DNA from 4 places in the Pseudarthrobacter sp. NPDC092202 genome. Region 4 is predicted to be linked to each of the others. Evidence: riboswitches for the same ligand, from Rfam matches in the RefSeq annotation. Region 4 holds a riboswitch; each other region holds the start of a gene.
The links. A riboswitch is a leader RNA that binds a small molecule or an ion and turns the genes downstream of it on or off. The one in region 4 is predicted to bind cyclic di-AMP.

Region 1 (7,288 bases), on a different contig from region 4:
ATCGTGCCCGTGCCCGAAGGCGACTACACACTTGTGCTGGCGTGTGACGGCGGCGGCAAAGCCTTCCTGACTGCACGCGTGGAAGAACGCGAGCTGATCGACTTTGGTGCTGCCTGCAACGGTGCGCGCGAAAATATTAGACTCCATATTCCGCAATCAGGTCCGGTGGAATTTGCAGCATCAAGCGTGGACGCGCCTCTGCTTTACGCATACCAGCTCCTTCCTCGAACTTAGCCACTGCAACTGCCGGTCATCATGGCACCAGCCTGCGCACCTGAACAGCCACCGGACCAGCCGCCCCCAAGATGAAGGGGGCCATGATTTCAGGCCTACCTCAGCCGCTCAGGACACACCTGCAGCGGTCAATGAGACTGGCAGTGCGCTCACCCATGGGTGGTGAGGGCGGCACAAGGCTGGAGTCTTTGTGGGGAGGCCCAGTACCGAGGGCTGAGTGAATCAGCCGAGCCCGACCGCCCTTCCAAACAGGCTGAAACCGACGAACGCCACAATGTTGATGAGTGCGTGGGCGACGACAAGCGGCATCACACGGCGGCTCTTGGTATAGATCCATGCAAAGACCACCCCCATCACCATATTGCCAATAAACGGCCCGAAGCCCTGGTACAGGTGGTAACTGCCCCTTAGCATGGAACTGGCAAAAATGGCCAGGGGAACTGACCAGCCGAACTTCCCAAAGCGGTCCAGCAGATAACCCACTACGATGACTTCCTCGACGACCGCGTGCCGCACCGCTGACAGAACCAGCACGGGAACCGTCCACCAGTAAGGGTCCAGGGCGCTGGGAATGATCGCTGTCGTGATGCCCAGTGCGCGCCCGGCCGCGTAGAGGCCCAGTGAGGGGATGCCTATCAGGACGGCAAGCCCGAGCCCCTGCAGGATGGCCAGCCCGGGGCGGGTGAAGTTAAAACCGATTTTCGTGAAGGCCGAACCATTGCCCTCGCCGTTGCCGGTGTTCGTCCTGTGCTGGTCGGTCAGGAAGTAGAGCGCCAGAACGACAGGTACCAGCGCGAAGAAGATCTCCAGCAGTTGATATGTCAGATCAAAATATTCGCGGGTGCTTTGGGAGTTGTTGAGCGTGGAGGTGCCCTGGGCCAGCGGCGCGCTGGTGATCTTGTCCAGAAACTGCACCACGGAGTAAACGGCGGACTGTCCTAACGACAGTCCCAGGACTATCAGGACTTCAATCCGCAGACGGCGGCGGGAGGGAACGAGCATGGTCCTATTCTTGCCTGCAGTTGCCGGGTCTCTGCCGGGATGCCACAAGGAAGTCCATCCGCGCCCGGCCCGGCTACCGACCCTTTTCTACTGGCCGTCAGCCAGTGGCGGAGGGGGAAAAACAAGCTCCCCCAGGAGGCTCCCGGGTTCAGTTGTCCTTAATGTCGACGCCTTGGCAACAGCTTGGACCGGGCTTTATCGAGGTCCCCGTTATCCTGCATCACCTGGCCCGGCGGGTTGAGGCGTGCGGAAGCCTCGTCGGGCTTGGCCGTGGCCGTGGCAGGTTTGCAGTTCTGGTTTTCCGCTGCGGTCAGCCCAGGACGCCCAGGGCGTTACCTACGATGTCGAACAAATCGGTGTTGTCCACGCTGCCCTGCAGTTGCTCCGAGCCTGGGCCGTAGGCGTAAACGGGCACGTCTGCACCGGAGTGGTTGCCGGAGGCGTAGCTCAGCCAAAGACTGGCTTCCTTTGAACCGTCCTTGACTTGGGGCGGGTCGCTCGGCGTCCGGAAGGTGGCAGGGCCGAAGTTTTGCTGGTCCTTTGCGCCTGCACCGTTGCTGATACCGGTTGAACGTTCCGGGTCCTTGAAGTTTCCGTCGGACCGGGTCGGGGTGGAGTTATTGGCGGCGTTCCCGGAATCGACGTTGACCGGGGGCGCGGCTGCTTCGGCGTTAGTGAAGGAGCCCTTTTCGATGATGTGGAAACCGCCGGTTTCGTGGTCGGCGGTAACAATGACCAGGGTATTGCCGTCCTTCTTGGCGAAGTCCAGGGCTGCGGCGACGGCATCGTCGAAGGCCTTGACTTCCTCCAGTGTCTGGGCCGCGTCGTTGTCGTGGGACCGCTTGTCAATCAAGGAACCTTCAACCTGCAGGTAAAAACCCTTGCCGCTGCTTTCCTGTTGCTGGTTTAGAAGCTCAAGAGCTTTCTTTGTCATCTCCGGCAGGGACGGCTCCTTCGCCTGGGGAGCTCCGGGGTCGTCCTGCTTGGCTTTTTCAACGGTCAGGTTTCCCTTGTTGAACAGGCCAAAGACCTTCTCCCCCACGGCTCCGTTCAGGTCGTCCCGGGTCGCGGGAATCTGGCTGGAAACCGAACCCAGGATCGAGTAGCCCTGCTCCTTCAGCTCGGTTTCATCCGAGGCGTCAAAGCGGCGCAGGCCGCCGCCGAAGATGATGTCCGCGGTACCGTTGCGGGCGATCTGGTCTGCGATCGGGGTTACTCGGACATCACTGGTCGGCAGCGGCTCACCGGTGATCTCTGTGTCCTGGCACGCGTCCGCGGAGTAGTCCGGTCCCTGGCAGCCGCGGGACAGGACGTGGCTCATCTGCCCGGCCGGGGACGCGTCGGTAATTTCGGCCGTGGAGACACTGCCAGTGCGGTAGCCGGTCTGCTTGGCCAACTCCATCATGGTCGGCACCACATGGCCCGTGGCATCCACCCCGAGGGCGGCGTTGTAGGTTTTCACCCCGGAGGCCCACGCCGTGGCTGCAGCGGCGGAATCGGTGACCAGTTCCGGGGCGAAGTCAGACTGCCCCGGCTGGCCGGAGTTTTTCTGCACAGCATAGGTACTGACAGAACCGTGGGCCGGGAGGGTTTCCATAACCAGCCTGCCCTCGGCACCGTAGAAACGCTCCCTGCCGGCAGTGACTTGGGTGCGGCCCATGCCGTCACCAAGCAGATATATAACGTTCTGGGCTGTGCCAGGTGCCGGCTTGGTGGCGGTAAACACCGCGGACGAGATCAGCCCGGTGGCCACGACGGTGGCCACGACGGCTGCCAGGACGACCCAAATGATCCTGCGTCTTTTCCGTGCAGGGTCGGCGGGCGTGACGTCGGCCGGAACTTGTGTCATCGGAGGGTGCTTTCCTGTCAGGGGCGGGGGGCTATATCGCCTTTGCCTCAAACCGTACCGCGGCCATAGCACTACCCGAGGGTTTCTCGAGCCAATGGAAATAGATCCGTTCAGAAAGGATACGCATGTTCCGGGGCATTGAATCAGTTAAGGACAACCCGGCCTTCATCCGGCTGGCCCGCCCGGTCCTACCAACCGGTGCGCCCATCAGTGGGGCCTGTTCCAAAGGCAGCCGCTGAACAGAAGCCTTTTAGCGGCGGCGAAGACGGAATGCACTTCCGGCTTCGCCTTCGTCTTCTTCCAAAGCATGTTTCAGACTTCACAAATGATTATGTGGCCGACCGGGCAGGAAGACGGGCCGTTCTTTTTCGACTCCCGGCGGGCGGCGGCGCGATTGTTCAGCCCCCGTCCTTAGCGCCGTCCTTCAGGTATTCGGACGGGGGATCGCTGCTTTGCGTTATGCAAATGTGACAACGCCGTGGTTTTTGCAGTAGGGTCGGACGCGTGCCGGTCTCAGAATGCGGCACTCCTGAGCAGATTTGCCTAACTCTGCCGCTGCCCCGGGATCCCTTCGCAACATTCGTCCGGCAGAGACGGGGAAACCACATGACGGCCTGCTTCGGGCGGGCCTTGGGGTGAAGCCGCGCCTCCTGCCTTGCGCTGGAGATGCGGCCGGGTGTCTCCCATCCGAATCCGACAGCTAACCTCGCAGGCAGTGGGAGAGGCCCTTTTTCGTGTCTATTCGCCGTGCTCACGGCCGCCACCGCGCGGTCCCCGTTCAGACCAGTGCCCTTGCGGTCCTGTCCAAATCCGTCGCTGAAAACGCCGGCGGTGTGGGCCGTCAGGCCGCCGTCATCGCGGCAGCTTCCGGGCTCGTCCTGACCAGCGGCCTTGCAGCGCAGGCAGCGGACGCGCCGGCCCAGCGGGACACGGAGCCGACCTCGACCCTGGAGCTCGCCAGCCAGGTCCAGGCCCCGCTCAGCGCAGACGCCACCGTCCAGATCTCCTTCGAACGTCCCGCCGTGAAGACCACGCCGGCCCCTGTCGTGGAAGCGCCGAAACCGGTCGCCGTCCAGGCCCCCAAGGCAGCCGCTCCGGCCGCGCCCGCCGCCGTGAAGGCTGCTGCGCCGGCCAAGGCCAAAGCCCAGGTCACTGTCACCCCCGCCCCTGCTGCCGCGCCGGCAGCCGCCCCGGCGGCCGCTCCGGCAGCAGGTGGAGTCAACGCCACCATGGTCTCCTCGGCCTACGCGCAGATCGGCATGATCCAGGACTGCACCCGGCTGGTGGAAAACGCCCTGAACGCTGCAGGGATCCCCGTCGGTGACCTCGGTCCCATGCAGTTCATGAACTACGGCACCGTGGTCTCCGATCCCCAGCCCGGGGACATGGTCATGCAGCCCGGCCACGTCGGCATCTACGTCGGCAACGGCCAGGTCCTCAGCTCCGGGCTGAACGGCAAGAACGAAACCGCGGTCCACCCGCTGACCTGGATGACGTCCAAGGGCGCCGTCACCTTCGTCCGCGCAGGCAAATAAATCCACTGAAGGCCGGTCATTCGGTGCCTTGGGGGCGGCGAATCACCGGCCTTCAGTATCGCTTGAGCAGCACCCGCCGCGAATGCTGTTCCTGGAACTACGGCCTGTCCGCACTGACCAGCCGACCGCTTAGTAACGATTTGGACACGGCCTGCACGGCTTCTTCTCCTCAGCGTCCAGCCCTTGCCTTGTGCACGAGGTCAGTATCGGCGTCGTAGCGATCGCGGCAGGAGCCTGGCTCTCAGGCGCGCCGGCAGGGTCTTCGAACCCCACAAAGCCCGCCTGACTTCCTGGACATCGGCCCAGGTTGGAGACACCGTCCCGGGTACGGGTTGTACCTTCGCAGCAGCGTACATTTGCATCTCAAAGGCGTGGCGGAGCCTGGTCAGTGAGTCGACGGCCTGGCTGTTGAACCGCGCCTGCTGCATCAGTCGGCTGGTAAAAGCCCGCGGTGTTTCTGCCGCGCCCGGAGTGTAGCCATGGTCAACGGCGCTTTCCGTCGTCTCGGCCCAGGCGATGCTGGCTGCTTGTTGCGGATTCGACCTGAGAAAGCGGCGCTTCCGTCCACCGGATCTGGCGGCGCGGATCAGGAAGGGCGCGGCGGCCAGAAACAGCAGGACCAAGGCCACCACCGTCATGCCGGGCTCCACGCCGGAAGGGATGGGCGTGCCCGGCGTGCCGCTGCCCGAAAGTCCCGGGGCAGGAGTCGGGGATGTCCCGGTGTCCGGCATGGATAAGCCGTCGGGTCTGAGGTCGTCTTCTACCGGGAGGTTTGGAGGAGTTGCCGGTTGCTGCGCGTAGTCCGGGACCACGCCGCGGGAGGGTGTCGGTTCGAACCTCACCCAGCCGGCACCGCGGAAGTACAGCTCAGGCCAGGCATGGGCATCCTTGGAATCAACGGCGAATTCGGGCAGCTGTTCACCGCCAACCATAACGGTGTTTCCGGTTGGTTCCCCTGGTGCATAACCGACTGCGACGCGGCTCGGGATCCCGGCCAGCCTTGCCATGACAGCCATGGCACCGGCGAAGTGGACGCAGTAGCCGGCTTTTACCTCAAGGAACCGTCCAATGACTTCAAGGCCGGTGCCATCGTAGTTTCCTTCAACAGGGGCCTGGAGGGAGTAGGTGAAGTCACCGCCGCGGAGGTAATTCTGGATGGCCATTGCTTTGTTATAGGGGTTGATCAAGTCCGAGGTGAGGTTCGACGCCGTTTCCCTGACGACTGTCGGAAGATCCTCGGACAGGTAACTAAACCGGGCGTCAACTTCGTCATTCCCCACAGGTGCGCTGCCGGCAAGGACTTCACGCGTCAATTCCGGTACTGAACTGGTCACCTGGTAGCTTTGCCCGGCCGAAGTTTCCCCTGTAGCCGACAATACCGTCAGTGTTCGCGGATCCCATGTCCACCGGCCGTCGACTCCCGTGATGCTCAGTGGGGCATAGGGGGCGAGCAACCATGGACTCGTAAAGCTTCGGGTATCGATCCGGGTGGTGGTCAGGTTCCCGCTGCCGACCGGAAGGCCGGCACTGATGCCCATCTGCCTGATCCCGGTGCGGCGGGAATCCATGCGCTGGTCCGGTTGCCATCGCCTTCCCGAGAAGTCCTCCAGCGTTGTCAGCCGCAGATACAGTGGCTCATTGGCGGTGGTGGCATAGGTGATCCGGCCAGAACCGTCGGGCTCCCGCAGGGAGTTTCCCAGGGTTACGCTCGGGTCGAGCCCGGATGCTGCCGTCCACCATTGCAGGCGGGATCCCTGCGGAAACGTTCCTGTGGTGAATCCCGGGACCATGGCAGGCAGAACGAGGGCCAGGCTGAGCGCGGCCGCCCCGATGGTTGCGGCCTGCGTGAGGTAGCCGGCGGTCCGGTGCGCTGCCCGGCCTTGAGCTTCAGAGCTTTCCCGCCATTGCCCGGTAGCCAGGAGGAAGATGTAGCCTGCGGCGGCTGCAGTGAATGCGGGAACACCGACGCTGTCAGGAAGGATGATTGCGGGGATGGAAAGGACGGCCAGCAGGGGTATTCCGCTGGTCGCGGGCATCCTGCAGGTGATGGCCAGGGTATCGATGAGCAGTGCGGCCAGGCCGGTTGCGGCACAGGTGATCAAGAGGACGCCCTCGCCGGGCGCCACCGGTGCCAGCTCTGAGGCGACGGTGGTTTCGGCGTTTTCGAGCAAAGACGCAAGACGTTCCGTGGCCTGAGAGCCCGGGATAATGCCCAGGAAACTTTGGTCACGGAAAAACTGCCAGACGAGCACCCCGGCAAGGGTCAAAAGGCCCGCCCCCAGGCTCAGGACCGGGGGCCAACGGAGGCTCCGTGTCCCTGCTGTCGCCGTCAATACGGCAGCGGCAGTAAACATTACGTTCGGAAGCCAGCCCCAGCCGTCAAGGACTCCATGGATGCTCAGCGATACCAGGACCATTGCCACCAGGGCGGCCAGCGATACCATCAAGTGCCGCTGACTCTCCGCGGCGTGGTTGCTTTGCCTCAGGGAGCGCCGCTGTTGCGGGTCGGGCTCCGGAAGCGTCTGGCGGTCCGTCGCAGTGGCGGTTTCCATGGAGACGATGTTCTTTCCGCTATGGAAAAAGGGGAGGCCGATGGAACAGGACGGTCGGCGGAACGGTGGAAGGTTTCCTGCCCGCGGAGCGCTGATCGATTGTGGTCATGGAAACC
Region 2 (7,288 bases), on a different contig from region 4:
AGCCCCACTGAACCAGCGCCCCCGGGTCCCGGGTCTCGGCCGGAAGAGTTCCCCTGCCGTAGGCGGTCGCAGCAAGGACGACCACCAAGGCAACTGCGCAGGCGGCCGCCAGCCAGACCGGCCCGGGTGAAACAGTTGTCCTCTCCTGTGAAGTGGAGGCTTTGAGCGCCACGATACGTCCTAACCTGGTCCTGGCCGCGTCCCGGAAGGGCGGGGACGGAGCGCGAAACGAAACACCGCGCGCGACACCAGATTATCTGTAGAGTTGTTCACACGTTAAACGCGCGTGTCGGCGTGCGTTCCCCCGGGCCGCGGGCCTCGTGCGCTTCCGCACGTATCCGGGGCAGATCACAGATTCAGCACATAAAGGTAGCCTAGATGGATGACGCAGATCCCACCCCTGGCCCCTTCCGGGCCGGAGTGTTCCCTCCGGCTCGTCGATGCAGACAAAGTCGAGGCGGTCCGGTCCCGGATGCCTGGAGATTCGGACGTGGCCGATTTGGCGGTGATCTTCGGGCTGCTCTCGGACCCTGGCCGGGTCAGGATCCTGATCGCCCTCCTCGAAGGGGAAATGTGCGTCTGCGACCTGGCAGCAACCACCGGGCTGAGCGAATCCGGCGTCTCCCACGCCCTGCGCCTGCTGCGCGGGCCCAGGGTTGTTCAGGTGCGCCGCTCGGGCAGAATGGCCTACTACTCACTGGCAGACTCCCACGTCCGGATGCTGCTCGATCTTGGCCTGACCCACGTGGGCCATACAGGGAAGGACCGGTTGCGCGCGGTCGAAACCGCCCAGCCAGGCTGATAGGGGCCGCTGTGTCTGCGCGGTGCGGCCGCCGGTGCTGCCATGTCTGAGCCGGAGATCACCGGTCCGGTCTGGCTTCCTTCGCTGCCCCCGTCGCTTACTGAATACCTGGCGCCCAACCTGCAGCCGGTACCGCTGATCCCTGCCCTGACGCTCCTGGCCGCGGTGTTTTACCTTGCAGGGGCGATCCGGCTGTGGCGGCAGGGCCGGCGCTGGTCCGTGGTGCGGACCTGTTCCTTCCTGGTGGGCTGTCTGGCCATCCTCGTGGTCATGGGAGCCGGTATCGAAGGGTACGGGCTGCGGATGTTCTCCATCTTCATGTTCCAGCAACTGACTCTCATGATGGCCGTTCCACCGCTGCTGGTAATTGGATCACCAGGAACACTGCTGCTGCGTGCCACACCACACGGCAGGCTCGGCCGCCGCGTCCTTCAGGCAGCGCTGTGGGGTCTGCGTTCGGGCTGGGGGCGCATTGCGATTCACCCGGCCTTCATGGTCCCGCTGTTCCTGCTCAGCTTCTACGGCGTGTACTTCTCGGGCCTGGCGGACCTGCTGCTGCCTAGCTGGTACGGCCACGTCGGCCTGGAACTGCTGTTTTTGATCTCCGGGATCCTCTTCACTGTCCCGTTAATCTCCGCCGATCCCCTGCCGAGCCGCCAGACACACTTCGGGCGGATGGTCGACATTTTCGCGGAGATGCCGCTCCATGCCTTCTTCGGGGTGGTCGTCATGATGGCGACCACGCCCATGGTGAAGTTCTTCGCCGCACCCCCTCCAGGATGGAATGTCGACCCGATGACGGACCAAGGCGTGGCCGGCGGACTGGCCTGGTCCTACGGGGAGCTGCCCGGGGTGCTCCTGCTGATGTTCATCCTGGTCCGGTGGCAGCGCGAGGAGGCAAGATCCAACGCCAGCATCGAGCGGGCCGAGCTGACCGGAGGAACCCCCGAGCTGGACGCCTACAACAGCTACCTGCAGCACCTGGCAGACAGACCTGAGCGTCACCGCTGATCAGCAGCGCCGTCCGACTTGACCCCCGGGTCTGGTCGTATGAAGATATCTGCAGACGAGTTTTACAAAGCGTAGAAGTAGCTTTCTTTTCCTGCTGTTATCGGATTGTGACATTCTCGTTCGGTTAGGTAGCATTGATTCAGGCTTTTCTGTATTAAGCCTCGGCTCCGCATGCTCAGCCCCGCCGGCGGTGCCAGACGACGAACCCTTTACGGCGGGGGCGGAGGACCCACTCACGGCAGCTTGCTGCCTTGGGGTGAAGACGCACACTCGGCAGCGGCCCTGCGGGCCGGTGACGGGGCTGCGTCCGGGCTTTTTTCCTTGGCCCGAACCCGACAGCTAACTTCGCAGGCGACCTGAAAGGATAGCTGTGCTCCCCTCCCGCCACGGCCGCCGCCGTGCCCTGCCCCGAGACCGCTCCCGAGCCCGCGCAGGTGCTGCAGGGCCGCGGGGACGGTCCGGTCCCCACGCCCCGTCCCGGCGCCCTGCCTGGCTTCCCGGGGCCTCCGCTTTTGCTGCCGTCGCTATGCTCGCGTCCGGTATACCCGCCGCGCATGCCGGCCTAGTTGCTGCCGGACCCGTCCCAGCCGCCCCGCCGGCGGCCGTTGAGGCTGCACCGGCCATTGCGGCGCAGGCGCAGGCGGTCATCACCTATCCACGCACTGACGTCGGAACCAGTCCGGCCGAACGGCCTGCGGCACCGGCGCCTGCCGGAACAGGATCCACTGCCGGAACGCCGGCCGCAGTTCCTCCCGATGCAGCGGCGGCACCGCCAGGGGCTGTACCCGTGGATGCCACCTTGGCCGCCCCGCTGGCCAGCATGTCCATTTCGTCTCCGTTCGGTTTCCGGACCAGCCCGATCACCGGCGGGTCCGGCGAACTGCATACCGGACTGGACTTGGTGGCCTCCTGCCAGACCGCAGTGTTCAGCGCCGGCTCCGGCACCGTGGTGGAGGCCGGGTGGTCCCAGAACGGCGGAGGGAACCGCATCGTGGTGGATCATGGCAATGGGATGAAGAGCACGTATAACCATCTTTCGTCGATAGAGGTTCCGGTCGGAGCCGTGGTGGGCAAGGGCCAGCGGCTCGGCGGTGCCGGCACGACCGGAAACTCCACCGGATGCCACCTGCACTTCGAAATCGTCCGCAACGGCGTGACCGTGGATCCCCAGGGCTGGCTTTGAGCATGACCGACATGGAGGCGCGCGAACAGCCCAAGGCAACGTCGGTGCTGCCCAGGAAACGGCTGTGGGCAGTTTTTGTCACGGTTGTGGCCCTCACCGCGCTGGGCTTCTTTGCCTTGGGGCGGCTTTCCGCCGCGCCCACTGTAGTCCCGGACGCCGGCCCGGACGCCGGGTTTGCCCGGGATATGCAGACCCATCATGCCCAGGCGGTGGAGATGGCCCTGCTGATCCGGGACAAGTCCGAGAACCCCGAGGTCCGGGCGATTGCCTATGACATTGCCACTGCACAGCAGCATCAAAATGGGCAGATGTTTGCCTGGCTGCAGGACTGGGGGCTCTCCCAGACCGGGACAGCGCCGCCGATGGCCTGGATGAAGGCAGATGGTACTCATGACGGGGCCGGTGCCTCGCACGGTGCCCCAGCTGCCGGTGGCGGAAATACCATGGAAGGCATGGCCACCCAGGAACAGATGCAGGCCTTGCGCGAATCCTCAGGTGCGGAGGCGGAGCGTTTATTCGTTGATTTGATGATCCGCCATCATCAAGGTGGCGTTGCAATGGCCACCGCCGGTACCCGTCTGGCGGAAACCTCAAAGGTACGGGACTTCGCTGCCCGTATCCTCGAAGCACAGACAGCTGAAATCAGGGCCCTTGAAGAGCTCCGTGGCCGACTTTGACCGCCCCAAAAGAGAGTGAGACCGCCGATGTCCGGAAAACCGAAAGCCGGTGAGGACCGCAAAGCGCTCCTAGCTGCAGTGCAGGCCAGGCATCGGGCCGCCGACAGGCGGCGGGCCTGGCTGATCTACGGCACCGGCGCGGCGGTCGTGCTCGCAATCATTGCCGCAGTGACCTTTGTCCTTGTGGCAGAGGTGCAGCAGCGCGAGCAGCTCAATGCCGCTGCGGCCCGCCCGATCGAGGGTGAGCAGGACTATCCGGACCAGTCCAGAAACCACACCAGCGGGGCCGTCAATTATCCGCAGACTCCGGCCACCGGCGGAGACCATGCACCGGTCTGGACGAACTGCGGGATCTACACCGCCCCCGTTGAACAGACCCGGGCAGTGCATTCCCTCGAACACGGGGCCGTCTGGCTCACCTACCGCCCCGACCTGCCCACGGACCAGATCGCCAGCCTAACCTCGCTGGCCGTCGGACAGGATTACCTCTTGGCCAGCCCCGTTCCGGGGCAGGTCTCCCCGGTGGTCGCAACAGCGTGGGGCAAGCAGCTCGCCGTGGACAGCGGCAGCGACGAACGCCTGGCACCGTTCATTAAAAAATACCGGCAAGGCGCGCAGGCACCCGAGCCCGGGGCTGTTTGTTCCGGCGGCGTGCAGGGCTGACATTGCTGCCAAATAAGGACCGGGAGCCCAGGGCCTACGGATTCCTGCTGTCCTGGCGGTGGGTGGGCATCCTGGGTCTGGCCGTTCTGTTCGCTGCGGCCTGCATAGGGCTGGGTAACTGGCAGATGGACCGGCGAAACCAGGCAGTCACCGAAATCCGCCGTGTCCAGCAGAACTACGACAAGCCGCCTGTGCCCTACGAAGAAGCCAGCCGCTATTTTGATCACGCCGAGCCGGACGCGAAATGGACGACCGTATCCGTTAGAGGCCAGTACCTCGCCGAAGACCAGCGGATCGTGCGGAATCGGCCCAACTACTCTGCCGCAGGGTACGAGATTGTGGTGCCGTTCCGTCTGCTAACCGGCGAAACGATCATCATCAACCGCGGCTGGGTTCCCATCGGAAACAACCGGCCCGGCTACCCTGATATGGTTCCTGCACCGCCGACTGGAACCGTCACTGCGGTGGTGCGGATCAAACCCTCAGAAGCCGACGTGGACCGCGCTGCTCCGGAAGGGCAACTGGCCAGCATCGACCTGACCTCCTATGCCCGCCAGCTGCAGTACCCTGTGAAGACAGGCAGCTATGGCCTCATGGCTTCCGAAACGCCCCCGCCGGAAACTGCGCCTCAGCAACTCGCCCCACCCAAGGTGCAGGAAGGGTCAAACCTGTCCTACGCGATGCAGTGGATTACCTTCGGCGTGCTGGCCTTTGTCGGGTTCGGTTACATGGCCCGGCAACAGGCCCGCATCGGTCGGGAGGAACGTGAACTTGAGGAACCGTCCGAACCCGGACAACACCGTGCCCAGGGCAAAGCACGCCGCCCACGCTCTGATGACGAGGAAGATGCTCTTCTGGATGCCATGGGCCTCTAAGAGCGGAGGCCAGCCAGCCGTGGAGTACCTGACGGCCAGCCGCAGCCGGGCCGGCGGATCCGCTGCAGAGGCGACGACCGGACCCTGGGCGGCCGTTTGCTGCGCACGGCGTCGATTGCCCTCAAGGACTGAGCCCCTGGCCCTGACCATCCTTCCCCCAAAGGGACGGCTCACTGGCTCTCTGCAGGGCGGGCGGCGCGGCAATGGCTAAGGCCGACGGTTCTGACCTGACCGTTGCCGCTCAGGACTATTTGAAGCTCCTCTACACCGCCAATGAATGGTCGGATGCGCCGGTCACCGTTGGGCTGCTGGCGGACCGGCTGGGCCTGAGCATGTCCACGGTCTCCGAGGGTATCGCAAAGCTCGCGCTCCAGGGCCTGGTCTCACACGCCAAGTACAGCAGTGTCAGTCTCACTCCCGACGGGAGGCGGTACGCCCTGGTCATGGTCCGCCGGCACAGAGTCCTGGAAACCTTTCTGGTGCAGACACTCGGATACACCTGGGATGAAGTCCACGACGAGGCCGAAAAGCTCGAACACGCGGCCTCCGAAGACCTGATCGCCAGAATGGATGAACTGCTGGGACACCCGTCCACGGACCCCCACGGTGATCCCATCCCCACAGCCGACGGGCAGGTAAACCGCCCCGAAGCCAGCCAGCTCACTGCCGCACAGCCAGGACAAAACGTGGTCATTTGCCGGGTATCGGACACTGACCCGAAGTTGCTGCGTTATTTTTCCCGCCTTGGCCTCACTCCCGGGACCAAGCTCACCACCGGCCAACGGAAGCCCTTCACGGCAGGGACAACCGTCCGAATGACCGGCAGCGGGCAGGACATCACGCTTGGAACTGAAGCGGCGGACGCGGTCTGGGTGGTTCCTGCAGCAGCGGGGATTGAGCGCTCATGAGCTTATGTGGGCCATAGCCGCCGTCAGTACTTTCGTCACTGCCTAAGGGTCACGGCGCTGGCTGCCGCCGCCTTCGACCTCTGACCACCGGTGCTCTCCCGCTCGTGGGCGGCGGACAAAGATGATGGCGGCCGGGCGCGGAAAGCCGTAAGGTCCAGGCTGTTGCGGTGAGGTCTTAGGACCAGTTCCCCGCGCGCGTGCTGCCGTTGCCGGGAATCTCCTCCTGGCTGCGGTAGAGCTGCAGCCCGTTCAGGTCGGTCACGAGGTCTCCCACCACCACCACCAGGGCAAGCACCAGGCCGGAGAACACCATGACGTTCAATCCGACCCCCAGCGCGAACAGCACCAGCAGGGCGGCCACTGTGGATACCGTCAGGACCAGCAGTCCCACCAAAGCGACTCGCCAGGACCTGAAGAACATCCCGAGCAGGAGAGCCGCCAGCGCCAGGCTGACGAAGAGCGCAATTCCCAGGCTCTCCACCGCGGACTGGATGAAGGACGCCGGACGGTAGACACTGCTGTCCACGTCAATGCCCGAAAGGCCCGGTTTCAGGTCCTCCAGCGCCGACTCCAGGGCGGCGGTAATCTCCATGGTGTTCGCCTCGGGGAACTTCTCGACGACCAGCATCAGGCCTGGATCCTCGTCCAGCACTGCATCACCTATGAGCGGCTGATGATTTTCGCGCACTGAAGCAACATCCCCCAGCGTCAATGGGGCACCCGTCACTTTCTCCACGCTGACCTTGGCAAGATCGCTCGAAGTGGTGATCGGCAGCACGTGCTGGATACCGATGCGCTGGTTCTCCGTCTCCAGGAAGCCGCCGGTACCTGGCGTGGAGGCCTTAAGGAAGGTCAGGGGAGACACCCACACGGCATTGCCCGTGGTCTCCATGACCTGGTTCAGCGTCACTCCGCGTGCCTGCAGCACTGCCGGGTCCACTTGGACCTGCATCTGCTGCTCACGCTGCCCCCAGATGGAAACGTTCGCGACGCCGGGAACGCCCATCAGGCGTGGTTTGATGTTCCAGCGGGCCAACACGGACATGTCCATGAGCGGCATCTCCGAAGAAGAGAGCCGCACCATCATCACCCGGCCGGTGGAAGACTTGGGCTGCATCAGTACCGGCGGCGTGGAGACACGCGGCAAAGAGTGCGCCATGACCAGCCGC
Region 3 (7,288 bases), on a different contig from region 4:
GTTCTCCACCTCCGCCGTCGTACCTTTGAGCGACGCCAACTGCGCTGTCAGCTGCGCGCCCCGCTCCTTTTCGTCCGCCGACTTGCGGGCCAGGCCGTCCTGGGCCGAGCGGGCCGCTCCGAGCCTCGCTTCCGCTTCAAGGGCCAGCCGTCCGCGCTCATCCTTTGCGGCCTGTTCCTGGGCAGCCAGTGCAGCAGAAATTTCCCCTGCGGCCCGCGCCTTATGCACGAGCGCGGCGGTCTTGTCCCCCACGATCTGCACCACGTTGAGCCCGTGCACGGTGTTGGCCTGTACAGCGTCCAGGGCAACAAAGAACCCCATGTTCGTGCCGCCGGTCTTGTATGACTGGGCCGCCAGCGCACCAAGTTCCTTCCTGTACTGGACCGACTCCGAGTCAGCGTGTACTGCCTGCGCCGCAAGGGCCTCCACCCTGGCAGCGGCGGCCTGCAATGCCGCGTCGGTGGCTGCATACTCCGCCGCCGCCTGCACCGCTGCGGAGCCGGCGGCCTCGGATTGCTCCTGGAGGCCGGAGAGCAGGCCATCAATCTTGGCGATTTCCGCGGCCTTCCCGGCCTCGCTGTCCTTCGCGTCCTGCACCTCCTCCCAGGACGGGTAATCCCCGGGACTGCTGTCCGCGGCGGCTGCCGGCACCAGCCACAGGCTTCCTGCCAGGGCACACGAAAGAAGCGCCACGGGCAGGGGCGCCCTGGATTTGGTGACGAACCGGGACATAGTCCGGAAGCCTACCGCCTTGATCCGCAGGTTGAAGGAGGGCGTTTCTACATCGTTATGGAGCGGAGGAAGTTCGGTTTCGCGGAACAGGGCCGGGACGCCCGTTTCTTAGAGATGTTCCTTGAACCAGGCAAGGGTGTCGTTCCACGCCGCCGTAGCCTGGGCTTCGTTGTAGCGGTCCCCGGTGTCGTTGTGGAAGGCATGGTCCACCCCGGGGTAGACCGTGAGCTGGTGGACAACGCCGGATGCTGCCAGTGCATCCTTGAGTGCGGGCATGGGGCCGGTGATGCGCTGGTCGAGTTCAGCGTAGACGCCAAAAACGGCTGCCCTGATGTCCGGCACCTTTGCCAGGTCCGGTGCGGGCCCGTAAAACGCCGCGGTAGCTTTCAGCCCGTCCAGTTCCGCTGCCGCCTGCCAGGTGATGCCGCCACCGAAACAGTAGCCGGTCATGGCGATGCGTCCGCCCTCCACGAAGTCCTGGGCACGCAGGTACTCCAACGCCGCTGCGAAGTCGGCGACGTGCCGCTGGGCGCCTGCCTGGGTGAGCGCACCGGGAACAGCATCGCGGTCCATGCCTGCCGTCCCGCCTTCACGGCTGAGCAGGTCCAGGGCGAGGGAGGCGTATCCCTCCTTCGCGAAGCGGCGGGCCACGTCTTCGATGTGGGGCGTCAGCCCGCGGTTCTCGTGGCAGATCAGCACGGCAGGACTGCGCCCTTCCCGCTCCGGCCTGGCCAGGTACCCACTGACGGAGGCGCTGCCGGACGGAAACTGGATGGACGCCGTCGTCAATCCTGGCTCCCCCTCCGGAACGGAGAGCGGGCTCTTTGCCCCGGGCACCGCTCCCGATCCCGCCGTACCGGCAGCGGACGTCGGGGACGGCTCCGGGGTGGGCATGGGGTCGGTGCTCCGCGGCACCTCGCTGGGGGTACACCCCACCAGCAGCATCGCCGCCGCTGCAGCCGCCATGCTGCCGGTAATGAACGCAACGCGCCGGGTAAAGGTGCGCTGACTCAGCGCACCGGACTTGTAATCGTCGAAGAATTCCTCAATCAGGTATCTCTCATACTTGCCAAGCTGCATCACAGTGCCTCCTCGGGGTGCCGAACATACTCCTCCCCCGGGAACGTGAGAACAAGCTCCCATGGCGGGTGCGGCGCTTCCTTTACTACTTTGTGACAAATCCCACGTTTCAAAAACCCGGCGCGCCTGCCTGGCTGGACTGGATCGCCATGAGATGGCGAAATCCACTTGATTGCGTAATTGAGAGCCGCGCCTCGCATGTTATCCAAATGTGACAATGGGTGGTAAGTCGGGTTATGGTCTTCAGGTGTCCCTCTCAGACGGGACATTCCCATCAGTATGCCGAGCCCTGCCACTGACCCGGGAACCAATCGCTTTCCAGCTGGCAGGGACGGGGGAACCAAGTTTCCGCGGCCTTTTTGAAGGCCTTGGGGTTAAGTCGATAGCGCCTCCGTTCCTTTCGGAGTAGCTACCGGCCGGGTATCTCCAACCCGAACCCGACAGCTCACCCCGCAGGCATGGGAGAGGCGATCAACTGTGTCAAAAAATTCCACCACCGCCCGTCACCGCGCAACCCCGGCCCGCTCCCTCGTGATCGAGGGACTGTCTGTTTCGGCCAAGTCCCTGGGCCGTCCGGCTCTCGCCGTGGCAGCAGCCTCCGGCATTGCCTTCGGCGTCGGAGCCCCGGCTCACGCCGGTGTGAACGGTCCGGACACCACCGAGACCGCTAGCGTCCAGGCTTACGCCGCCCCTGCTCCGGCAGCCGCGGCCCCCGCCGCAGCAGCCGGCAACACCCACACGGTTGTATCGGGCGACACCCTTGGTGCCATTGCCACCGCTTACGGCGTCAGCCTGAATGACGTCCTGTCGGCCAACGGGCTTTCTGTCTCCACGATCATCTACCCCGGTGACCAGATCCAGATTCCCGCCGCCGGAACCGCTGCTGCCGCCCCGGCCGCAGCCTACGTTGCACCGGCTGCAGCACCGGCACCGGCTCCGGTCCAGACCGCTGCTGTTACTACCCCGGCGAACACCGGCATGAACATGTCCTACGCGTCCGCACCGGTTGCAGCGACCGGCAGCGGCGCCGGAGCAGCCATCCTGGCCAACGCCTACGGCCAGCTGGGCCAGATCCAGGACTGCACCGCGATGGTGGAGAAGGCCCTGCGCACGGTCGGTAAGTCCGTCGGCGACCTTGCCCCCGGCCAGTTCTACCAGTACGGCACCACCGTGGGCACCCCCGCCCCCGGCGACCTGGTGATCACCGCCGGCCACGTGGGCGTTTACGCCGGCGACGGCCAGGTTGTCAGCGGCGGCGTGAACGGCAACCAGACCGAGGTTCACTCCATCAGCTGGCTCAGCGGCGCTTCCTTCGTCCGCGTGGCATAGTCACCACGGACACAGGCGCAGCTGGCCCGTAAGGGCCAGGCCACTCCAGACAAGGGCGGCAGCCGGGTTCTCCCGGCTGCCGCCCTTGTTCTGTCTCCCCGGGACTTCCTCCGCGCGGTTCTCCCGTGCCCGCCTCAGGTACCGCAGAAGGTCCGGTAGGTGCCGAAGTCTTCCGGCGGACCTTCGGTATAGCGTTCCAGCCCCTCGCGTTCCTCGAACGGGGACCTCACCACCTCCAGGAGGCGGCTGAAGGGGCCCATGTCCCCCTCCGTTGCTGCTGCCAGCGCTTCCTCCACCAGATGGTTCCGGGGAATGTACACCGGGTTAACGCTGTCCATCAGACCGGCGTCGGGCTTGAGGCGGGCCCAGCGCTCAGCCCAAGCATCAAAGGCGGCGAGGTCCAGGACCATGCCGCGCGCCGGCCTGGTGTTTCCCCTGGCTGCCTGGCCAAGGCTCCGGAAGAACTGTGTGTAATCGACAGGTCCGTCCTTGAGCAGGCCGATGACCCCGTCCACCAGTTCCGATGCCTCGTCGCCTTCCTTGCTTCCGGCCGGGCCGGCGGCGATGCCCAGCTTTGCCTTCATGCCGTCGAACCAGGCGTCGCTGTACTGGCCGCGGAACTTCCCCAGCGCCTCCACTGCGGGCGCGACCGCCTGTTCCTGGTCCTCGTGGAAGAGCGGCAGCATCGCCTCCGCCAGCCGCGCCAGGTTCCACTCGGCCACCACCGGCTGGTTGGCGTAGGCGTAGCGCCCGCCGACGTCGATGGAGCTGTACACGGCACCGGGGTTGAAAGCGTCCATGAAGGCGCAGGGCCCATAGTCGATGGTTTCGCCCGAAATGGTCATGTTGTCCGTGTTCATGACGCCGTGCACAAACCCCACCAGCATCCACCGGGCCACCAGCCGGGCCTGGGCGGCAACCACCGAGGCGAACAGTTCCAGGTAGGGGTTTTCAGACTGGGCTGCGGCCGGGTAGTGCCTGCTGATGGCGTGGTCCGCGAGCCGGCGCAGGAGCTCCATGTTGTCTGTGGCCCGGGCGTATTGGAAGCTGCCCACCCGGAGATGGCTGCTGGCCACACGTGCCAGAACGGCGCCGGGCAGCATGGTGTCCCGCCGCACCGGGCGTCCTGTGGCCACAACCGCCAAGGCCCGTGTGGTGGGAATGTTCAGGGCGTGCATTGCCTCGCTCACCAGGTATTCGCGCAGCATGGGGCCGACGACGGCGCGGCCGTCGCCTGCCCGGGCAAAAGGTGTCCGGCCGGAGCCTTTGAGGTGCACGTCGCGCAGGCGGCCGCCGGCGTCCGGAAGTTCGCCGAGCAGGAGCGCCCTTCCGTCGCCGAGCAGCGGCGAGTAACCGCCGAACTGGTGCCCGGCGTAGGCCTGGGCGACGGGCGTGGCGCCCGCCGGGACGTGGTTGCCCAAAAGGAGCCGGACGCCTTCGGTGGTCCGCAGGTATTCGGGAGCCAGCCCCAGCTCGCCGGCCAGGACTTCGTTAAGGACCAGGAGCGTGGGTTCTGGCGCTTCCTCTGCCTGCCAGGGCACGGCGAGTTCCGGCAGGTCGCGGGCAAAAAAGCCTTCGAAGGTGACAGTTGATTCTGCTGCTGCAGTCATGGATTAACCCTATCGCCGTCATTGGTGCGCCGGTTGATCAGCCAGGTGATGAGCCACAGGATGACTCCAATGGCCATCAGTCCGCCGGCAATCTGGTACTGGATGATGTTCCTGCCAACCCACGGGCCGGCCAGGAAGGCGCAGAGCAGCGCGGCCACGAGCGGCAGAGGGCCCGGGGATGTGAAAAACACCTTGCGGTGGGGATCCCGTTTGCGGCGCAGCACGAGGCAGGCCACGTTGACCACCGTGAAAACGCACAGCAGCAGGAAGGCGGTGGTGCCGGACAGGTTGGCCACGATGTTGCTTTCGGGATCACTGGTGACGTAGAGGATGAGGCCCAAAGCCAGGACTGTGGAGAAGGCGATTCCTGCCCACGGGGTGCGCCGGACGGGAAGGACCTTCCCCAAGGCGCCGGGCAGGACGTGCTGGCGGGCCATGCCGTAAATCAGCCGGCTGGCCATGAGCATGTTGATGAGAGCCGTGTTGGCGACGGCGAAGACGGCCAGGAAGGGGAAGACCCTGTCGATCGGGAAGTCCGGCGAGCCTTTGTGGACCACTTCCAGCAGGGCAGCGCCTTCGGCTTCCCGGATTCCCTCGAGCTCCGTAGGCGAGAGGACGCTTACCACGGACACAGCAACCAGCATGTACAGCAGTACTGCTATGCCCAGGCCGGTGAGCATGGTGCGGGGAAAGATCTTTTCGGGGTTCTGGGTCTCTTCCACCATGTTGACCGAATCCTCGAAGCCCACCATGGCGAAGAACGCGATGGACGTCGCTGCGGTCACGGCGAGGAAGAGCCCCTTGTCCTGGGAGTCGTTGAAGACGAAGATTTCGCCCGGGTTTCCCGTCCCCTGGGCCATGACAAAGAACCCGACACCGATCACGATGCACAGTGCTGCCATTTCCACCACTGTGAGCACAACATTGAACTTGACGCTCTCCCCCACGCCACGCAGGTTGATGGCAGCCAGGACAAGCATGAATCCAAGGGCCACCGCGGTAATCACTCCCTGCCCGGGCTCCCCCATCCAGCCATTGATCTCAAGGCCGCCGAAAAAGTTCTGCGCCAGGACGTTCGCAGACGTGGACGCGCTGGTGATTCCCGAGCAGACCACGGCAAATGCCACCAGGAAGGTGACGAAGTGGATCCCGAACGCCTTGTGCGTGTACAGCGCGGCGCCCGCCGCCTGCGGATACTGCGTGACCAGCTCGAGGTAGGAGAAGGCGGTGAGCGTTGCCACCACGAAGGCCAGCAGGAACGGCAGCCAGACGATTCCCCCTACGGTGCCGGCCATGGTCCCGGTTACCGCGTAGACGCCGGCGCCGAGGATGTCGCCCACAATGAACAGCAGCAGGAGCTTGGGTCCCAGCACCCGTTTGAGCGTGGGCTCCTTGCCGTGGGCAGTAACATCCGACACTTCTTCTGAAGCTGCGCTCATGAGTGGCCTCCAAGGCTGGCTGGGCTGGATGAGGGACGTGGCTTTGTTGCAACGGCTGGCCCGGGGCGCAGTGCGGGGCCGTGGGATAAGCGCCGCCGCTGGGGGAAGGGGATGCGCTGCAGGTCCTCAGCCGCGATGACTGCAGCAGAACCCGCGCGGGCACCGGCCTGGGCCAGGAGCAGTGAGGCGTCGTCGCCGTACCGTGAGGAGAAGTGCGTGAGCACCAGGGTGCGGGCGCCGGAACGTGCCGCCAGCTCTCCCGCCTGCCCGGCTGTGAGGTGGCGGTACTGGCCGGCCAGCCCGGCGTCGTCGTCAGCGAAGGTCGACTCGGCGACGAGGAGGTCGACGCCGTCGGCAAGTTCCTCTGCGCCCGGACAGGGCGCGGTGTCCATCACGAAGGCGAATCGCTGGCCCGTCCGGGCGACGCTGACGTCTTCAAGCTGCACGCCGCCCAGGCTCCCTTGGCGCTGCAGCCGCCCTGCGTCCGGCCCGGATATCCCTGCCGCGTGCAGGCGTTCCGGCAGAAGGGTCCGGCCGTCCGGTTCGGCCAGGCGGTAGCCGTAGGTTTCTATCCGGTGTTTGAGGGGCCGGACTTCCAGTCCTTCTGCCACCGCTCCGGCTTCGCCGTGCGGGTGCAGCCTGAGGTCGATACCCGGTGTGCTGACGGATACAAGGGCGCGGACCACGTCCCCGCCGGTGGATGGATAGTGGAGATGGACCGGATGGGGCACGGCATCGAGGGCCATGCGCGAAAGCACCCCCGGCAGCCCGAAGCAGTGGTCGCCGTGAACGTGGGTGAGGCAGATGCGGGTGATCATGTTCGTTGAGACCCCGGCGTGGATCATTTGGCGCTGCGTTCCCTCGCCGGGGTCGAACAGCAGGCCCTCGCCGTCCCAGCGCAGGAGGTAGCCGTTATGGTTCCGGGTCCGGGTGGGGACCTGGGAGGCGGTGCCGAGGACAACGAGCTCGCGCATGGCTTTAAGGACCAAAAAGCAGGTGCCGGAGAATCCGGTACCTGCTTTTGTGGATGCGGCGGCGGCTTAGCGCCGCCGGAGCATTCCCATGATCCTGCCGGCCACGCCGCCCGGCCTGGCACCT
Region 4 (7,288 bases):
CACCACGAAGTCGATGCTGGCCAGCAGCGCAGAAACGTCGTCGGGCTCGATGGCCACGAAAGTGGCGATGCGCAGCTGGTTGCGGCCGAGCTTGCGGTAGGGCTCGGTGTCCACGACGCCGTTGGCCCGCAGGACCTTTGCCACCACGGCTGCATCCACTGACTCGTCAAAGTCGATGGTGGCGATGACGTTGGAGCGCTCGTCCGGGTTGGTGACGAACGGGGTGGCGAATTCGGAAGCTTCGGCCCAGCTGTAGATGCGGCCGGCGGAATCGGCAGTGCGCGCGGCGGCGAAGTCCAAGCCGCCGTTGCCGTTCAGCCACTGCACCTGTGCATCCAGTGTCACCAGGGTGGACAGCGACGGCGTGTTGTAGGTCTGGTTCAGCCGTGAGTTGTCGATTGCGGTCTGCAGGTCGAGGAAATCGGGGATCCAGCGGTCGGTGGACTTGATACGCGCCGCGCGGTCCAGGGCGGCGGGGGAGAACAGGCCAAGCCAGAGTCCGCCGTCGGAGGCAAAGTTCTTCTGCGGGGCGAAGTAGTAGACGTCGCTCTCCGCCACGTCCACGTCCAGGCCGCCGGCGGCCGACGTCGCGTCGACCAGCACCAGCGCGCCCTCGTCGGCACCCGCTACCCGCTTCACGGGGGCGGAGACGCCCGTGGAAGTCTCGTTCTGCGGCCAGGCGTAGGCATCGACACCCGCTTCAGCCTGGGCAGCAGGGCGCGTACCTGGTTCGGATTTGATGATTGATGAGGCATCCAGGAAGGGCGCCTTGTTGGTGGCGGCAGCGAACTTGGACCCGAATTCACCGAACGAGAGGTGCTGGGCCTTCTGCTCCACCAGGCCGAAGCTGGCAATGTCCCAGAACGCAGTGGAACCGCCGACGCCGAGGACCACTTCATAGCCCTCGGGGGCACGGAAGAACTGGCTGAGGCCCTCGCGTACGGACCCGACCAGGTTTTTCACCGGAGCCTGCCGGTGCGAGGTTCCGAGGATGGTTTTGGAAGCAGCGGAAAGCGCATCGATCTGCTCCTGCCGGACCTTTGACGGGCCGGCGCCGAACCGTCCGTCCTTGGGCAGGAGGTCGGCGGGAATAGTGATGCTGTTTTCGCTCACAGGTGCTCCAATGTCGGCGTGGACGCGGTTGGGGTCCGGACGGGTGGTTGGTTGGCGGACAGTCGGCTGTGACTGCGACTTTCGGCCCCCCTCATTCTGCCTGAACAGGCGGTGGGGCGGGAACCGGCACCGTCATAGTCCAGAAATTGAGACAGAGACCAAGACGTTGGGACGGGCCCCGGCGGCGGCCGCCAACTATTCGGACAAAGTCAAAATAGGCTAAGCTTTCCAACGGACTACGTCGCGCGGATGGCGATATACGGTGGGACAACGCAAGGTACTGCGCTCGAGGAGCTGAGCTGGATGACGGATCTGATCGACACTACGGAGATGTACCTTCGGACCATCTTGGAGCTTGAGGAAGAGAACATCGTTGCCCTCCGGGCCCGGATCGCCGAACGCCTGCGCCACTCAGGACCCACGGTCTCCCAGACCATCGGCAGGATGGAGCGGGATGGCCTGGTGGTTGTCTCCGGCGACCGGCACCTGGAGCTGACGGAAACCGGCCGGAAGCGCGCTACCGAAGTGATGCGCAAGCACCGGCTGGCGGAGCGGCTGCTGGCGGACGTTATCGGCCTGGACTGGGCGTACGTCCATGACGAAGCCTGCCGCTGGGAGCATGTTATGAGCGAACGCGTGGAGCGGCGCATCTACGAACTGCTTGACCATCCGACCGAGTCACCGTACGGAAACCCTATCCCTGGCCTGGCTGCCCTTGGGGGCCAGGCGTCCGCAGGCTTCGCTGACGGCGCCATCAGCCTGCTTGAAGCAATGAAGTCCTATGGCCCGGCGTCGGAGGTGACCGTAAGCCGGTTGGCTGAGCCGATCCAGGTGGAGCCCGAGCTGCTGGTCCAGCTGGACGAGGGCGGAATCCGTCCGGGAGCCGCAGTCTCGCTGGAGCGGGTGGGGGACTACATTTCGGTCCGGGTGCCCGGCATCGAAGGTGCGCTGGAGTTGCCGCCTGAGGTGGCGGCCCACGTCTTCGTCGCCATCCGGTAACTCCCGCGCTGTACCCGCTCGGAGCGCATCAGCCAAAGATAACGGAATTGTTACTTTGGGCCTTCTGGCCCTATAGTTAAACGCAAGCGTAGATACTAAAGCGTTACCTGATCCGGAGCCGAGCTCTGCCAGCGGATCAGGTGCACGAGTCATTACTGGCAGAGGCGGGGGAACCACAACCGGCAGACGGGGGACTGCCTTGGGGTGAAGTCCGTCAGCAGCAAGCCTCTTCCAGTGAAGGATCCTTCCGGGGATACCTCTGTGCCGGGCTTGCCTAGGCGGACCGGGTCTTTGAACTCTCTGACCCGAATCCGACAGCTAACTTCGCAGGCTTTCCAGAGAGGAACCCTTCTTGTCCATAGAGACCCCCAAGGGGCGCCGCCGCGCGGCGTCTCCCGTTTCAACGCCGCGCGTTGTCGAGGTCATCACCACGGAACGCCCCCGCGATCCGCACCGTGACGCCCGCCGCCGTCGAGGACCCTTCCGGCAGATCACCGAATTTGCCGCAGCCAGCGGGATCGCACAGAAGGCCGGAATCGCTCTTGCTGCCACCGGCCTGGTGTTGACCGTGACCGTTCCGGCAACAAGTCCCGTCATGGCAACCGACAACGCAAGCGGCGTTACCCCGGTGGCAGCATCTGCTGTTACCCCGCAGCCGCAGGTATCCGCGGAGGCCGGCGCCCAGATCGACTTCAGCCGCTCTGCCGTGGTGACCCAGGCAGACCCCGATGGCAAGCTGAAGCAGCTGCTCAGCGCCCAGTCCGCAGGTTCGGTGTCCCGCGCGGCCTCGGCCGGAAGCCTCGGCGCTCCGCTGGCCGCGCTCTCCACTGCCTCCGCGTTCGGTTACCGGGTCAGCCCCATCACCGGCGGCGCGGGTGACTTCCACCGCGGCCAGGACTACGTTGCCCAATGCGGCACCTCGGTGCTGGCGGCTGCCACCGGCACCGTAACGTTCGTGGGCTGGCACCAGTACGGCGGTGGAAACCGGGTGGTGGTGGACCATGGCAACGGCCTGGAAACCACGTACAACCACCTTTCGTCCATCAGCGTCACGGAGGGACAGACGGTCTCCCGGGGCGATGTCCTGGCCCTCAGCGGAACCACGGGTGCTTCCACCGGCTGCCACCTTCACTTCGAGGTGCAGGTCAACGGCGAAGTCGTCGATCCCACGGGCTGGCTGTAGTCAAATGATGGTTTGCTATCGAATCATCGTGACCCGCCGTGACCTGAATGTGACATTCACCGAAAACTGCTGTACCGTCTAACTCGCGTCAACTTTTCCGAAGTTGACGCTCTTGTGCGGATTGCCTAGCTCTGCCACCGCTCAAGGTCCGTTCGCATTTCATCGTCTGGCAGGGGCGGGGGAACCAATTTTGGTCTTTGCTTCAGCGAAGGCCTTGGGGTTAAGTCGCAAAACTTCCTTGGAAGCCGCGCGGCCGGGTGACTCCCATCCGAATCCGACAGCTCACCTCGCAGGCATTGGGAGAGGCTACCTTCGTGTCTTCACGCCATCATTCTGCGCGCCACCGTGCGCAAACGGTTCGTACCAACCCCTTGGACACAGTGTCCAAGGCTGTTAGTGCCAATGCCGGGACAGTAGGTCGCCAGGCTGCGGTTATCGCAGCTGCTTCCGGTCTCATCCTCAGCATGGGCCTGCCTGCCAACGCCGCGGACACCACCGCCGGCGTTTCCGCTTCCACCGAGTCCGGGTCTGCCCAGTCCGCCCTGGCGGTCACCGCAGCACCCACCGCGACTGTCTCCTTCGAGCGTCCCGTGGTGAAGACCACCGCCGCACCGAAGCCGGCTCCCGTGCGGGCGCAGTCCACCGATTCGGAGGACCGCACTGCTGCCGCTACCCGGACGGCCTCCACCGCAGCGGCTCCCGAAGCTGCAGCTGAGAAGCTGGCAGAGACGGTTTCCTCGGCCTCTACCTCCGGCATTGCCGCACTCGCATACACCGGCATCGGCCGTCCCTACGTCTGGGGAGGCACCACCCCCAACGGCTGGGATTGCTCAGGGTTCACCCAGTGGGTCTACGCCCAGGCCGGCATCAGCATCCCGCGCGTCAACGCCTGGACCGCAATGACGCCCACCTCCACTCCGCAGCCGGGTGACCTGGTTATGCAGAACGGTGGCGCGCACGTGGGCATCTACGTGGGCAACGGCATGATGATCAGCGCGCTCAACCCCTCCCAGGGCACGCTCCTCCACTCGGTAGCCGCCACCGGAAGCTCCGCCTTCTTCACGATCAACAAATAGTTCTTGGGCCTTCGGGCCCAAGAACTATTTCTTTGCACCCCTTTCCACACACCACATCCCCGTTCGGGGCCTGCCGGCGTACCCCCAAGATGCCGGCAGGCCCAGACCCCTTGGTGCCCACAACGGCCTGAGGAAAACGAAAGAGAGAACTGATGACTACTCGTGCCACCGCACGGCATCGCGCCGAAGTCACCAAGACCAACTCAATCGCTGTTATTGCCAAGGCTGTTGGCGACAACGCCGGTGGCATGGGCCGCCAGGCAGCGGTTATCGCCGCCGCTTCCGGCCTGGTGCTCACCAGCGGCATCGCTGCAAACGCAGCTGACTCCAGCGTCCAGCGCGACTCTGCCCCCGCGTCCACCCTGGAAGTAGAGTCCTCCGTCGAGGCGCCGATCTCCGCTGCCTCCACCATCGCCATCACCTTCGAAAAGCCGGCCGTTACCACCACGCCCGCGCCTGTCGTCGTTGTCGAGGAAGAGCCCGCGCCTGTTGAGGTCAAGGAAGCCGAGCCGGCTCCGGCCGCCGCCCAGCCTGCTGCAGCCCCCAAGGTAACCGCCAAGGTAACCACAGCCTCCGCGCCCGCTGCAGCTCCTGCTGCTTCCGCCAGCGGCAAGGGCGCAGCCATCCTCTCGGCAGCGTACGCCCAGCTGGGTGTCACCCAGGACTGCACCATGCTGGTCACCAACTCCCTGGCAGCAGTGGGCATCAACTTCCACGACTGGCCCGCAGGCTACCTCTCCCTGGGCCGCACCGTAAGCGCCGCCGAAGCGCAGCCCGGCGACCTGATCTACTACGCAGACGGTGGCGCAGGCATGGCCCACATCGCTGTCTACGCGGGCAACGGCCAGGCCGTCCACGGTGGATACAACGGAAACCAGACGGTCGTCTTCAGCGCCAACGTTGGCTCCGGCCCCGTTTTCATCCGCGTGAACTAATTAGCTCCGCGCTAGGCCGTCCCACAGGGGCGGCACAAGAACCCCTGCCCTGGCGGCAGGGGTTCTTGCTTTTAAACGCCGGTTGGGTGGCTACCGGCCAGGCGCAGCCCCCGGCCGCCCGATACGCCCGCTGGCCCGACACGGCAGTTTTGGGAAACCGCGATTAGCTGATAGTGGGCTTCTATGTTTACTCTTGTGGTGTCGATCCATAGCCCGGACATGCCGAGGGCAGCCGGCCCTCGTGCCCCTGACGGGTGCGGCCGTGAAGAGGTACGTGCATGCGCACTCTCGTTCTGAATGCTGGATATGAACCGCTGGCGGTTATCACGTTCCGCCGGGCGCTGGTGCTTGTGCTCACGGGTAAAGCCAGTGTGGTTGCTGAGGGTGACGATCCCGTGGTGGGCCCCCAGGAGATATTGGGCCGCCCGTCCGTTATCCTCCTGAACCGCTATATCCGTCCGAGGTACAACCAGGCCACCGCTGTCAGCCGCCGGGGCGTGCTGAGGCGCGATGGCCACCGGTGCGCCTACTGCGGAAAAGCGGCCCACACCATCGACCATGTCCACCCAAAGTCCCGCGGCGGTGCGGATTCCTGGGAGAACCTGGTCGCGGCCTGCCTTCGTTGCAACAACGTCAAGGGCGACCATACTCCTGCTGAAATGGGGTGGAAGCTGAGATTCGTCCCGGAACCCCCGCACGGAACCATCTGGCAGATCAAGGAACTCGAAAAGCCCACCCCTGCGTGGGATCCGTTCCTGCTGCCCGAGCGCGCAGCTTGACCCCAACCTGCACCAGGCATTCCTGATCCATACAGCTAGGCTGGGGGAGTGGAAGAGAGCCGGTTGCCTTTCGATGCCGTGATCCTGGCCGGCGGCCGGTCGTCCCGGTTGGGCGGAGTGCCCAAGCAGGACCTCGTGTTCCACCATGCCACCCTCCTGCAGCGGGCGCTGGCCGCGTCTGCGGGCGCCACCAGCACTGTGGTGGTGGGTCCGCGCGCAGATTCTACGGTTACGGGGGTGATCTGGTGCCGGGAAGAGCCTGAGTTCGCGGGTCCGGCAGCTGCTATCTCCGCCGGGCTGGAGGCTCTTGCGCGGCACTGCAGCCCCGCATCGGAATACACCCTCGTGCTGGCGTGCGATATGCCCTTTGTCCAGGATGCCGTGGCGGTGTTGAAAGAAGCGCTGGTCCCGGCAAGGGGAGACGGAGTCATGGCCCGCTCTGCTGACGGGACCCTCCAGCCGCTGGCCGGCATGTACCGCACGGCTGGGTTAAAAAGGGCGGCAGCGGAACTGGCTGCACGCGGTACGCTAATCAACGGCTCCGTGCGTTCGCTGCTTGCTAGTCTGGAGGTGCAGCCTGTCACCGTCCCCGCAGGTTCCACGGCCGACGTGGACACGTGGGATGATGCCGCCGCACTAGGGATTGCCGCCGGGAGCCAGGACAACAGCCAGGACCGGCGCAGCCGCAGTTAACTTGGGAGGCACGTTCGTGAAAAGTCAGGATGAAACGCTGGAGGAGTGGTGCAGGTCCCTGCTCCAGGCCTATGAGCTTGAGGACGTCCAGGTGGATGTCAACGCCATCCTTGCCTTGGCTGGCGTGGCCGCCCATTCAGTGGTCCGCCCGGCAGCGCCGCTGACCACCTTCATTGCCGGCTACGCCGCTGGCCTGGCATCCGGGTCCGGGCAGCCAACGAACGCCGCTTCCATGGAATCCGCGCTCGCCGTGGCCCGTGCCCTGGCCGCCGACTACGATGCTGAAGCCGCCGGGACTCCCGGCGGATGACCAGCGACGCCCAGAAGGAACCAAGCAAACCCGACGCTGACCATCCCCGGCACCTTGACCACACGTGGGACGAGGCCCGCGAGGCCGCCTTTGACGCCGCCCATCCGATTCCCGCCGGACCGGTCGCGCTTGAACTGGCGCTCGGACGAAAACTTGAGCAAGATATTGTGGCGCTGCAGGACATGCCCCACTATGCGTCG

Region 1: it holds a riboswitch for cyclic di-AMP, as region 4 does, so the genes downstream of both, ACIQF4_RS19535 (NlpC/P60 family protein) here and ACIQF4_RS14035 (C40 family peptidase) in region 4, are expected to answer to the same signal.
Region 2: it holds a riboswitch for cyclic di-AMP, as region 4 does, so the genes downstream of both, ACIQF4_RS19480 (M23 family metallopeptidase) here and ACIQF4_RS14035 (C40 family peptidase) in region 4, are expected to answer to the same signal.
Region 3: it holds a riboswitch for cyclic di-AMP, as region 4 does, so the genes downstream of both, ACIQF4_RS05385 (LysM peptidoglycan-binding domain-containing protein) here and ACIQF4_RS14035 (C40 family peptidase) in region 4, are expected to answer to the same signal.

What each region holds. Positions count from the first base shown of each region.
Region 1 is NZ_JBIVRG010000019.1:18,208-25,495, reverse strand. Features, by position in the region: gene ACIQF4_RS19550 (hypothetical protein) at 1-234, shown strand, start outside; gene ACIQF4_RS19545 (CPBP family intramembrane glutamic endopeptidase) at 457-1,236, opposite strand; gene ACIQF4_RS19540 (alkaline phosphatase) at 1,547-3,085, opposite strand; cyclic di-AMP (ydaO/yuaA leader) riboswitch at 3,616-3,814, shown strand; gene ACIQF4_RS19535 (NlpC/P60 family protein) at 3,820-4,620, shown strand; gene ACIQF4_RS19530 (transglutaminaseTgpA domain-containing protein) at 4,821-7,172, opposite strand.
Region 2 is NZ_JBIVRG010000019.1:4,774-12,061, reverse strand. Features, by position in the region: gene ACIQF4_RS19495 (cytochrome c oxidase assembly protein) at 1-172, opposite strand, end outside; gene ACIQF4_RS19490 (helix-turn-helix transcriptional regulator) at 383-802, shown strand; gene ACIQF4_RS19485 (cytochrome c oxidase assembly protein) at 845-1,813, shown strand; cyclic di-AMP (ydaO/yuaA leader) riboswitch at 2,002-2,181, shown strand; gene ACIQF4_RS19480 (M23 family metallopeptidase) at 2,601-2,996, shown strand; gene ACIQF4_RS19475 (DUF305 domain-containing protein) at 2,999-3,673, shown strand; gene ACIQF4_RS19470 (DUF3105 domain-containing protein) at 3,701-4,336, shown strand; gene ACIQF4_RS19465 (SURF1 family protein) at 4,339-5,211, shown strand; gene ACIQF4_RS19460 (metal-dependent transcriptional regulator) at 5,415-6,119, shown strand; gene ACIQF4_RS19455 (efflux RND transporter permease subunit) at 6,295-7,288, opposite strand, start outside.
Region 3 is NZ_JBIVRG010000002.1:425,418-432,705, forward strand. Features, by position in the region: gene ACIQF4_RS05375 (lytic transglycosylase domain-containing protein) at 1-732, opposite strand, end outside; gene ACIQF4_RS05380 (dienelactone hydrolase family protein) at 841-1,812, opposite strand; cyclic di-AMP (ydaO/yuaA leader) riboswitch at 2,083-2,286, shown strand; gene ACIQF4_RS05385 (LysM peptidoglycan-binding domain-containing protein) at 2,290-3,141, shown strand; gene ACIQF4_RS05390 (YdiU family protein) at 3,276-4,751, opposite strand; gene ACIQF4_RS05395 (APC family permease) at 4,748-6,190, opposite strand; gene ACIQF4_RS05400 (ribonuclease Z) at 6,187-7,164, opposite strand; gene ACIQF4_RS05405 (hypothetical protein) at 7,231-7,288, opposite strand, start outside.
Region 4 is NZ_JBIVRG010000009.1:24,625-31,912, forward strand. Features, by position in the region: gene serC (phosphoserine transaminase) at 1-1,113, opposite strand, end outside; gene ACIQF4_RS14025 (metal-dependent transcriptional regulator) at 1,417-2,112, shown strand; cyclic di-AMP (ydaO/yuaA leader) riboswitch at 2,219-2,460, shown strand; gene ACIQF4_RS14030 (M23 family metallopeptidase) at 2,471-3,295, shown strand; cyclic di-AMP (ydaO/yuaA leader) riboswitch at 3,432-3,605, shown strand; gene ACIQF4_RS14035 (C40 family peptidase) at 3,676-4,371, shown strand; gene ACIQF4_RS14040 (NlpC/P60 family protein) at 4,524-5,306, shown strand; gene ACIQF4_RS14045 (HNH endonuclease) at 5,585-6,085, shown strand; gene ACIQF4_RS14050 (molybdenum cofactor guanylyltransferase) at 6,134-6,778, shown strand; gene ACIQF4_RS14055 (DUF6457 domain-containing protein) at 6,795-7,088, shown strand; gene ACIQF4_RS14060 (molybdopterin molybdotransferase MoeA) at 7,085-7,288, shown strand, end outside.